DNA from 2 places in the Georgenia soli genome. Region 2 is predicted to be linked to the other one. Evidence: riboswitches for the same ligand, from Rfam matches in the RefSeq annotation. Region 2 holds a riboswitch; the other holds the start of a gene.
The links. Region 2 has a riboswitch for S-adenosylmethionine ahead of ATJ97_RS10455 (hypothetical protein). Riboswitches for the same ligand answer to the same signal wherever they lie in the genome.
Positions count from the first base shown of each region.

Region 1: another riboswitch for S-adenosylmethionine. It lies ahead of ATJ97_RS16835 (LLM class oxidoreductase); the one in region 2 lies ahead of ATJ97_RS10455 (hypothetical protein).

Region 1 covers NZ_PDJI01000004.1:3,440,668-3,446,360, forward strand. The annotation lists gene ATJ97_RS16815 (dipeptide ABC transporter ATP-binding protein) at 1-300, shown strand, start outside; gene ATJ97_RS16820 (putative FMN-dependent luciferase-like monooxygenase) at 297-1,445, shown strand; gene ATJ97_RS16825 (CMD domain protein) at 1,454-2,143, shown strand; gene ATJ97_RS16830 (alkylhydroperoxidase domain protein) at 2,143-2,790, shown strand; SAM riboswitch class IV at 2,993-3,110, shown strand; gene ATJ97_RS16835 (LLM class oxidoreductase) at 3,402-4,475, shown strand; one part of gene ATJ97_RS16840 (IS3 family transposase) at 4,867-5,140, shown strand; one part of gene ATJ97_RS16840 (IS3 family transposase) at 5,140-5,693, shown strand, end outside.
Region 2 covers NZ_PDJI01000004.1:2,028,460-2,034,152, reverse strand. The annotation lists gene metE (5-methyltetrahydropteroyltriglutamate--homocysteine S-methyltransferase) at 1-2,304, shown strand, start outside; gene ATJ97_RS10460 (ASCH domain-containing protein) at 2,495-2,950, opposite strand; gene ATJ97_RS10455 (hypothetical protein) at 3,104-3,565, opposite strand; SAM riboswitch class IV at 3,581-3,694, opposite strand; gene ATJ97_RS10450 (hypothetical protein) at 3,842-4,306, shown strand; gene ATJ97_RS10445 (hypothetical protein) at 4,303-5,403, opposite strand; gene ATJ97_RS10440 (four-helix bundle copper-binding protein) at 5,636-5,693, shown strand, end outside.

The sequences.
Region 1 (5,693 bases), 1.4 Mb from region 2:
GACCTGGCGGTGGTGCGGCAGATCTCCGACACCGTGTCGGTCATGCGGGCCGGGAAGGTCGTCGAGCAGGGGCGGACGGAGCAGGTCTTCGCCCGGCCGGAGCACGAGTACACGGCCGCACTGCTGGCGGCCATCCCCGGGCGCGGCGTCCGCACCGGGTCCACCGCGCGGCGCACCGACCCGGCCGGCGAGCACCACGCCGCCCCGATCACGCGGGGCGCCGACCCGGCCAGCGAGCACCACGCCGCCCCGATCACGCGGCACGCCGCACCGACCACCGAGCAGGAGCAGTCACGATGACCACACGACTGGGGATCTTCACGCGCGTCCTCGACTACGCTCCCCCGGCGGAGCGCTACCGCAACGCCGTCGAGCAGGTGCAGCTGGCAGAACGGCTGGGGTTCGACGCCGCGTGGGTGGCGCAGCACCACTTCGACGGCGACGAGGGCGGGCTGCCCTCGCCGCTCGTGCTGCTGAGCCATCTCGCCGCCGTGACGGAGCGCATCCGCCTGGGCACGGCGATCATCACCCTGCCGCTGGAGAACCCGGTGCGGGTGGCCGAGGATGCCTCGGTGCTGGACGTGCTCTCCGGCGGGCGCCTCGAGCTGGGGCTCGGCTCCGGCGGGACGCCGAAGTCGTTCTCGGCGTTCGGCCTCGACGTGGCCGACAAGCACGCTGTGCACGCGGCGCACCTCGACGTCCTGCGCGGCGCGCTGGCCGGTGGGGACCTCGGCCACCCGCACAACCAGCTCTATCCGCCGGCGCCAGGGCTGGCGCAGCGGCTGTGGCAGGCCACGTTCTCCGCCGCCGGCGCCGAGCGGGCGGGCGCGGCCGGCGACGGGCTCATGCTCTCGCGCACGCAGCCCCGCCCGGCCGGCGCGCCGGACGCCTCGCTGAGCGAGATCCAGCACCCGGTGATCGACGCCTACCTCGCGGCGCTGCCCACGGGGGTCGAGCCGCGGATCCTCGCCTCGCGCACCCTGTTCGTCACGGAGGACCGGCAGCGGGCGCGGGTGCTCGCGGGCGCCGGTCTGTTCCGTGCGGTCGAGAAGCTGCGGGCGATCAGGCACGACCTGCCGATCGACGACCTCGACACCGTCATCCGGCGCACGGACAGCTACGTCGGGACGCCCGACGAGGTCGTGGAGCTGCTGCGGCAGGACACGGCGCTCGCCCGCGCCACGGACGTCAGCTTCCAGGTGCACTCGATCGACCCGCCCCACGAGGACGTCCTGCGCTCCGTCGAGCTGATCGCCACGGAGGTCGCCCCCGCCCTGGGCTGGGCCACCAGGGGCCCGTCCGCCGAGATTGACCCGTCCGCGGGTGCTGCTCCGCACGCCGCTGCCGCCCCGCTCGCCACCACTGCGTCGCACAGCGATGCCTCCCCGTTCCCCGGTTCGGCAGCACGCGCCGACGCCGCCCCGCTCGTCAGCACTGCTCTGTGAGGAGAGAGATGACCCCATTGACCACCCCGGCCGGCCCGGCCACCGACGTGAGAACCGATCCGGGCTCGCCGGGTTACGGCGGGATCGTAGAACCGGCCGACGTCGTCGACCACCTCCTCGGTGTCCGTCCCGGTGACCGGCTGGACCAGATCCGCGCGGCGCGGCCGGAGGCACGTGCGAACGCGCAGAAGGCCTACGAGGCGCTGTTCCACCCGGTCGACGACTCCCAGATCTCGGTCGCGGAACGGCTCGCCGTCGCCACGTTCGTCGTCGGGCTGCACGGTTCCGAGGACCTGCGGGACTACTACGCGACGCGGCTCGCCGCCGTCGGCGGGGGAAGCGGCTACGTCGTCGTCGGGGCGGTCGACGAGGAGGTCGCTCGTGCCCGGGGCAACGGGCCCTACGGGATCTACCGCGAGCCCGGGCTCGCGCCGGAGAGCCGGCCGGGGCCGTCGTTCGAGGCGGCCGCGGAGGCGGTGCTCGGCGGTCGCCTCTCGGCCGCGCTCGAGCACGCCCAGCTGCTGGTGCTCCGCCCGCGGGAGGCGACGCCCGAGGCCCTCGACCGCCTGCTGACGAAGGGCTGGTCCACCACGGGGATCGTCACGCTCTCCCAGCTCGTGGCGTTCCTCGCGTTCCAGGTACGGGTGGTGCACGGGCTGCGCCAGCTCGCCGCCGCCGGGTCGGAAGGAGCTCGCTGATGTCCACCGAGAAGACGATCGCCACCGAGACGGTCAGCGCCGCGGAGCAGGTCACCACCTACCCAGACCTGGAGCGGCCCGAGAAGTTCACGCAGGAGAACCTCGGCTGGGTTCCCTGGCTGGAGCCTCTGGCGGTGGAGAAGTTCACGGAGCGGCACTGGGACGGTGTGGTCGACCGTCGCCGCGCGGAAAGCCCCTACTTCGCGCTGCTGGCCCGCGACCCCGAGGTGCTGGGCGCGCGCACCCGCACGGACAACGACATCTTCTACAACACCAAGGGCGGCTTGCCCCGTGCGGAGCGCGAGCTGGCGGCCGCCGCTACGAGTCGGCTCAACGGCTGTGTCTTCTGCGCGTCGGTCCACGCGCGGTTCGCCAGCCACCACTCCCGCCGACCCGACGACGTCCAGCAGCTGCTCGACGAGGGCGTCGGGGCGGACCTCGGCCCACGTTGGAACGCCGTCGTCGCGGCCTCCGTGGCGCTGACCCGCACCCCGGTCGGCTTCGGTGAGCAGGAGGTCAGAGATCTTCGGGAGCAGGGGCTCGACGATCTCGAGATCGCCGACCTCGTTCACGGGGCGGCGTTCTTCAACTGGGCGAACCGACTGATGCTCTCGCTCGGAGAGCCGGAGAACCCGGCGAAGAGCTGAGCGCGGTCGCCGGGCCGGGCACCTTTCGGGTGCCCGGCCCTTCGGCGTGGTCCCCAGGAGCACGGCCCGAACGCGCGGTCCGAACGCGCGGTCCCAGGGGCAGCGGGCCGCCCGGGGTGCCCCTCACGGCGGCGTCATCGCATCCCGTGGCGACACGCCGTTCGTTGACACCTGAAGTATCGCTGGCCTAACGTCACCTCCAGGTCTCGAGCACCAGTGCGCACGTAAGTGCGCTAAGTCCCGGCTTGCTGGTCGGCAACCCCCCACGTGCGGGGGGTGCCCCGGGGTGACGACCTGGCCCGTGAGGGCAACGACACGCACCTCCAGGTGCATGAGCACGAAGGAACCGGAACGACATGAACGCGCACACGAGCCCTAGGCAGAACGTCTTCTCTGCTGGCCGCTCCATGTGCATGTGCATGTGCTGTCGTTCGCGAATGTCCGCCTGAACGACGTTCCTCCGCGATGCCCCGGCGCTGAACTGCGCGCCGACGCATCACCCCTGACCTGAGCCCACACCCGGGCGAGTGAGACGCCTGTGGCGTGGACCGGCTCGGTCAGCCTCCTTCCTGCCTGCGCGCGACCGCGCGACGACACCTTGGACGTGCACCATGACTGTCTCTCTGCTGCCCACCCGTACCTCCAACACTCCGCGCGCCACCATCGGCCTGGACCTCACCGGCCTTGGAGTCTCGACGTCCGCGACGGGACTCTCCGCCGACCTGCCGGTCGAGAAGTGCGACCTCGCCAAGCTGGCGTCCTACACCCGCGCCGCGCACCACAGCGGCGTCGATTTCGTCTCTCTCGGCGAGCAGTTCCGGCTGCGCTCCGACCGGGCGGTCCGCCGCGACGACTGGCTCGACCCCGTCGTCGCCGCGCGGCGCATCAGCCCGCACGCCGGGTCAGCCGGCCTGATTCCCAGCGTTCCCGCCGGGCGCGCCGACCTCGGCGTTGTGGCCGGTGAGCTGGCGCAGGTGTCCCGAGAGCACGGCACGTGGACAGGCCTCCAGCTCGCCGGCGGCGGTGAGAACCTCGCGCGGTCGCTGCCAGGGGTGTCCCGTTCGATCGCCGGGGCGCGTACGCGCTCGCCGCGCCCGAGCGTGGTGCTGCAGGTCTCGGGCGAGCAGGATGTCGCGCTGGCCGGCGCGCACGCGGACATCGTGCGCATCCGCGAGGAGGACCTCGGCTGGGCGCGCGAGCTGCGCTACGCGGTCCGTGCGGCGGCCCGCGCCGCCGGCCGGGAGGACGACGTGCGCGTCCTCGTCGACCTGCACGCCGTCGTCTCGCAGGACCGGGCCAGCGCCGAGGAGCGGGCCGGGCTGATCGCCGACATCGACGGGGACCAGGCGTCCTGGGCGGGAGCGCTCCGCGCCTACGGCACCGTCACCGACGTCGCAGACGTGGTCGAGACCTGGGTGAGTGCGGGCGCGGCAGACGGGTTCGTCGTGCTGCCGGGGTCGGTTCCCGCCGACGTGGCCGCGCTGCTGAAGGGTGTCGTGCCGGAGCTTCGCGCCCGTGGCCTCGTCGAGGAGCACACGGTCGCCTCCCGCCCGACCCCGCGTCGTCCCGACGACGTCAGGCGCGCCGCCGGTGGGCACGGCACGCGGAACGGTTCTGTCCGCACTACTGCCGCCTCTCGCGTTCACGGCCCGGCGAGTCGACTGGCCGCTGTGCCGGTGGCCTGAACCGGGCGCTCCGTCGGAGCCGGCGCTGCTGGCTGCCCTGCTTGCTTCGGTAGGCAGGGCTCGTGCTGCGGGGCCGGTGAGAAGGGCGAGGCGTCACCGGCGAGCGAGGGCCGCAGACCGTGGGTCTGCGGCCCTCGCTGGTGCGGCGATGCTCTTCCGGTGCGTGCGTGTCCGGCGCGTTGTCGTTGTGCCGGGTCAGGCGGCGCGGATGGTGGTGATGGTGGTGCCGTCGGGGCGGGTGAAGATCCACTGGTCGCCGACGCGTTGGATGGTGATGTTGCGTTGGTGGACGTAGTCGTGGTGGTGCCAGCACAGCAGGATGCCGAGGTGGGCGGCGGTGAAGCGTTCGGGTTTGTGTGCCGCATCGTTTCTTGCGAGGAAGGATGCAGGTATGCCGAAGCAGTACGACGCCGCGGCGAAGGAGCGCGCGGTGCGGATGGTCAGGGAGCAGGTCCCGGAGTACGGGTCGATCACCAAGGCGTGCGAGGCGGTCGCGGCGCGTCTGGGGATGTCCCGGGAGACGTTGCGGGGGTGGGTGCGTCAGGGCGATGTCGACGCCGGCGCCCGGGACGGGATGACGACCCAGGAACGCGAGGAGATCAAGGCGCTCAAGGCGCGGGTGCGGCGCCTGGAGGAGGACAACGCGATCCTGAGGTCCGCGGCGACTTTCTTCGCGGGGGAGCTCGACCCCCGAAACCGATGATCATGGAGTTCATCCGCTCCCAGCACGCCCAGGGCCGCTCGGTCGAGTCGGTCTGCCGGGTCCTGTCTGACCAGGGCCTGCAGGTCGCCGCGCGGACCTACCGGGCCTGGCGGGCCCGGACCTCCCTGGCGCCGCGGGAGCTGGCGATGGCGTACCTGGTCAACGCCATCCACTCCCTGGCGTTCGTCCTGGACCCCACCACGGGCCGGTACCGGCTGCTGCCCGAAGGCCTGTACGGGCGGCGGAAGATGACCGCCCTGCTCCGGCGGGGCGGCCTGGAGGTCTCCTACGGGCGCGTCGACGCCGCGATGCGGGCCCTGGGCCACCACGGGATCAGCCGGGCCCGGCGCCACCGCACCACCGTGCCGGGCAAGGACGGCAAACGGGCCGGGGACCTGCTCAACCGGGACTTCACCGCGCCGGCGCCGAACCTGGTGTGGGTCACCGACTTCACCTACGTGCGGACTTGGGAGGGGTTCGTCTACGTCGCCTTCATCGTCGACGTCTTCGCCCAG
Region 2 (5,693 bases):
GGGTACCCGCGCATCGGGCGCAACCGCGAGCTCAAGCGGGCGCTCGAGGCGTTCTGGGCCGGGCGCAGCGAGCCGGACGACCTCGAGGCCGCCCTGGAGAGCCTGCGCGGCGCCAACCGCCGGCGTCTGGCCTTCCTGGGCCTGACGAGCGACGACGCGGCCGTCCCGCAGGACTTCTCCGTCTACGACCACGTGCTCGACACGGCCGTCATGCTCGGCGCGATCCCCGAGCGCTTCGCCGACCTGCTCGACGACCGAGGTCGCCTGGACCGCACGGGCTACTTCGCCCTCGCCCGCGGCCACGGGGACCGCGCGCCGCTGGAGCTGACCAAGTGGTTCGACTCCAACTACCACTACCTCGTGCCCGAGGTCGGGCCGGACACCCCGCTCCGGCTCGCCGACGACCGGGTGGTGCGCGAGTTTCTCGAGGCCGCCGCCGACGGCGCCACCCTGCGGCCCGTCGTCCTCGGTCCGCTGTCCTTCCTCCTGCTGGCCAAGCCGGTCGCCGGCGCCCCCGAGGGGTTCCACCCGCTCGACCGGCTCGACGACGTGCTTCCCGCCTACGCGGAGCTGCTCGGCGAGCTCTCCCACCTCGGTGCGCCGTGGGTGCAGATCGACGAGCCGGCGCTCGTGGCCGACACCTGGGACGTCCCGCGCGGACGCGTGCTGGCCGCGTTCGACCGGGTGCTCGAGGAGCTGGCGGAGCGCCTCGCCCGGCCGGCCCGGCCCGCGCTGTTCCTCACCACCCCCTACGGCGATCCGGGCGACGCCCTGCCGCGCCTCGCCGCGAGCCACGTCGAGGCGGTCGCGCTCGACCTCGTCCGCGGGCCGCTCCCGGACGCCGGGACGCTCGCCGCGCTCGCGGGCAAGGTCGTCGTCGCCGGCGTGGTCGACGGGCGCAACGTGTGGCGCACCGACCTCGAACGGGCGCTCGACCTGCTCACCGCGCTCAGCGACGGCATCGGCGAGGGCGCCCGGGTCGGCGTGTCCACATCGTGCTCGCTGCTCCACGTGCCGCTCGACGCCGGGAACGAGCGGCACCTGGCTCCTGAGCTGCGCTCCTGGCTGGCCTTCGCCGACCAGAAGGTCGAGGAGGTCGTGCTGCTCGCGCGGGGGCTGGCGGAGGGGCGCGAGGCGGTCGAGGAGGAGCTGGAGGAGGCCGCGGAGGCGAGACGCTCCCGCCTGGCCCACTCCGGCGTCGTCCGGGACGACGTGCGGGAGCAGGTCGCGGCGAGCGCGAGGGAGGATCTGGCGCGGGCGCCGTACGAGGAACGGGTGGCCGCCCAGGGGGAGATCCTCGACCTGCCGGTGCTCGCGACGACGACGATCGGCTCCTTCCCGCAGACGCCGGAGCTGCGCCGGGCTCGGGCGGCGCTGCGGCGCGGGGAGCTGGACCGCGCCGCCTACGAGGACACGGTGCGCGGCGAGATCGCCCGGGTGGTCCGGATGCAGGAGGAGCTGGGGCTGGACGTGCTCGTCCACGGCGAGCCGGAGCGCAACGACATGGTGCAGTACTTCGCCGAGCAGCTCGACGGGTTCGTCGTCACCGAGCGCGGCTGGGTGCAGTCCTACGGCTCGCGGTGCACGAGGCCGGCGATCCTGTGGGGCGACGTCGTCCGGCGCAGGCCGATGACGCTGCCCTGGATCTCCTACGCCGCGTCGCTGACCGACCGGCCCGTGAAGGGCATGCTCACCGGACCGGTCACGATGCTGGCGTGGTCCTTCGTCCGCGACGACCTGCCCGTCGGCGAGGTGGCCCAGCAGCTGGCGCTCGCGCTGCGGGACGAGATCGCCGACCTGCAGGCGGCCGGCATCCGCATCGTGCAGGTGGACGAGCCGGCGCTGCGCGAGAAGCTGCCGCTGCGGCGCGCCGACCGCGACGGCTACCTGGCGTGGGCCGTGCGGGCGTTCCGGCTGGCGACCTCGGCGGCGGAGCCGGCGACCCAGATCCACACGCACCTGTGCTACTCGGAGTTCGGCGAGATCCTCGACGCGATCGACCAGATGGACGCCGACGTCACGAGCATCGAGGCGGCGCGCTCGCGGATGGAGATCCTGCCCCAGCTGCGGGCCGCCGGGTTCCGACGGGGCATCGGCCCTGGCGTGTACGACATCCACTCCCCGCGCGTGCCCAGCACCGAGGAGATCGCCGGGCTGCTCACCGCCGCGCTGGACGCGGTGCCCGCCGGGCAGCTGTGGGTCAACCCGGACTGCGGGCTGAAGACCCGCCGCTACGAGGAGACGACGGCGGCGCTCGCCAACCTCGTCGAGGCGGCAAGAACCGTCCGTGACTCCCTCTCCTGACCTTCCCGCTCCCCTCCCCGCGAGACGTCAACTTCTCCGCGAGCGGTCAAGTTCTCCGTGAGACGTCAACTTCTCCGCGAATGGTCAAGCTCTCCGTGAGATGTCAACTTCTCCTTGAGCGGTCAAGTTCTCGTTCTCGTCGAGTGGTCACGTTCTCCACCGGGTGCCGGGCCCGGGCGGCAGCACCGGCTCAGTCGGCGAGCTCCGGCGGCCACACCACGCGGAAGCGCTCGAAGACGATCTCGTCCTCGTCGGTGAAGCGCGCGCCCCGCGCGGCGCACGTGCGTTCCCAGTAGCGGCGGTGCTCGCGCAGCCACGACTCCAGGGTGCGGTCGTCCTCGCCCTCGTCCCGGGCGAACGCCTCGTCGGCGTCGGCGATGGTCCCCAGCCGCAGCTCGGTGCTGCGCAGCACGGCGCGCGGCACTCCGGCGCCGTCGCACGCCACCCAGTGGGAGCCGACCTGGGGCAGCCTCTCGCCGCGCGCGAGGAACTCGGACACGAGGTCGGCGGTGGCGCGCTTCGGGCCGTGGAGCACGAGACCGAGCAGCTCGTCGGACAGCTCGGCGGAGTCGCCGAACCGGTCCACGGTGTGCTGCGGCGCGGCCGCCACCGCCTCCGGGTGGGCGGCCGCGTACGCGGTCCACATGCGTTCCGCGGCCACCGTGTCGAGCGGGGACGGCGGGGTGCGCCGCCCGGGCGTCGTGCGGTCGGCGCCGTCCGGCGTGGGCACGTCCCGGGCGGCGTCAGCCGGCCGCACGTCCTGATTCGTCATGCCGGGGATCGTCCCACGGTCGCCCGCTCAGCGGCGGGGTGCCCGCACCCCCCGGCCGGTCGCGAGGTCGACGAAGATCGGGTCGCCCTCGCCCGCCCACAGCTCCGGCGTCTCGGGCTCCGGCACGGGCCCGACGCCGCGCAGGAGCAGCACGTTGAGGATCGCGTCCCCGGACTCCAGCGCGTAGTAGCGCTCGTGCAGCCGAACCGGGGAGCCGGGCGGCGCGACGACCGAGAGGTCGTGGTGCTGCCAGATCTCGGCCGTGCCGGAGCCGTCGAGGTAGTCGACGACGGCGACGTTGTCCTCGCCCGACGCCCGGACGACGCCGTCGCGCCAGCCCCAGGGCGTCCGCCGGATGAACCCGGCGTGGATGAAGTGGATGAGGTGCCCGGCGCGGTAGGACCGGCACGGCCCGGGGCGCGTGCACTCGCGGTCCGGGACGGCCGCGGCTCCGCCGTCGTGGCCGGGGAAGGACGGGGTGGGGCTCATGGAAGCTCTCCTGGGTCAGCGCTCTTCTCGCGCCGGGCGGCGCGGGCGGGTCTTCCTCCGGGGGCACCGTGCGCGTCGCGCGGTTGCCGGACCAGCACGCCGGAGGGCGTGGCGCTGGTCCTCTTGACCACCACGCACCCTACCGACCCGCGCCGACATCGGGACCCGCAGCCCGCCGACCTCCCCATTTCTGGTGGCTGACCGCAGGGGCGGGCGCTGGCTACGCTCCTGGACCGTGCGGTCGACGAGGACCGGCGTGACGGAACGGACGGCGGAATGCTCCGACAGATCGGCTCCCGGGTCGCGGCCGGTGCGCTGGCCGCCGTCGTCCTCGGGGTTCTGGCGGGCGGTGTGGCCCGCGTGCTCATGCGGCTGCTCGTGGTGCTCAGCGGGGACGCCCCCCGCTTCTCCACCACCGGCACGCTGGGCGTGCTCCTGATCTTCGCGATGGTCATGCTGCCGGGCGCGATCGTCACGGCGCTCGGTCGGCGCCGCGCGGGCACGGTGCTGCTCGTGCTGGGCGCTGCGCTCCTGGTGTTCCAGAGCGTCAACATCCCGCTGCAGGAGGACCGGACCGGCTTCATGTCGGCGGGGCCGGGCGCGCTGGCCCTGACTCTGGTGGTGCTGCTCGCCTTCCCCGCGGTCATCGTGGCCCAGACCGTCGCGACGTCCCAGCTCGCCGTCGCCCTGACGCGGCGGCTCGCCGTCGTCGTCCCGACGGCGGAGCGGGCCGCCGTCTAGAGTCCCGTGGGCGCGAGAAGCAGGCGCGCGAGGATCGTGGCCCCGGCGCTGGAGGCGATCGTCACCACCCGGGCGAAGGTGCCCTCGTCGAACGGCCACTCCTGGATGCGCTCGGCCCGTCGCTCCAGGCTCTCGGCGGCACCGAGGAGGCCGGCGTGCTGCTGGAGGACGTCGAGGGTCGGAGCTCCCCGTAGGTCCCGGTACGCCTGCCGGTAGAGCTCCGTCGCCTGCGCGCGCTCGCGTTCCTTGACGGCCACCATCTGCCGATGAAGGTCGCTCAGGGAGAGGAAGAACAGCGCCACGGCGGCCACCAGCACGCCCGCGCCGACGAGCGTCACGGGAAGGTCGGACAGACCGGTCAGCACCACCGGGCCGACGCTGCCCAGGATCAGCCAGAACCCCGTGAACGCGAGGCGGCCCACCGGCTGGAGCCCGAGGGTGCGGTCGCCGTCGTAGTCCCGCAGCGTCACGTGCCCGCGTCCGAGGCGGATCAGGCCGAGCTGGAGCGCCACGTACACCCAGAACGCCGTGCAGAGCGGGATGCCGATCACCACCCACGTGACGCCCTGGATCAGGGCCGCCCCGGGCTCGGCGCGGACCATCTCGTCCAGCGGCAGCACGACGCCGGTCGCCGCCAGGAGGACGAGCGGGGCGGTCACGCTGTCGAGGCCGCGGAAGAGGTGCTCCACGTCCGGCCGCGCCTCCTCGACCGAGTCCGTCAGCCTCACCTGCAGCCGCCGGAGCTCCTCGGTGATGCGGGAGACGCCCCAGAGCGAGAGGACGACGGCGAAGGACGTCGCCGTTCTGTTGAGCACCTCTCCCCACGGGATCCCGCCGGGCCACGACGGGGCCAGGAGAGCCACCGCGGCGAGGTTGAGCCACGGCACCAGACCCCAGACGACGATCAGCAGGGGGCGGGACCCGGGCAGCGCGGCGAGGATCCGCTCTGTCGGGGGAGCCGCCGGCGGGCGGGTGGTCCGGCCGGCGGCGACGTCCGAGGTCCGTGCGCCGTGCAGGGCGTCGGCCACGGCCTCACCGGCGCCGGAAGGTGGTTCCCGGTAGCGCATGTCGGCACCGCCATCTCTGGTCAGCGTCACCGGCCGCTTCCGAGGTCCTCCCGCGCCCGCCGTCCCACGCCGTCCCCACTCCGTCGCCGGACGGAGCGAGTGGTCGGGCCTCGCCGGTGGCTGGTGATCCTGATTATCGGCGCTCGACGCGGCCGTGGGTACTGCGGGTGCGCCCCTCGGGGTGGGTGCCTACCGTCGAGGGGGTCAGGGTGGGCGCCCGCCGGGCGCCCACCGAGCGCACGAGACGGAGAAGGGGAACCCTATGAGGACTACCGAGATGCTGGCCGCGCACCCGTCGGAGCCGACCATGGACGCGAAGC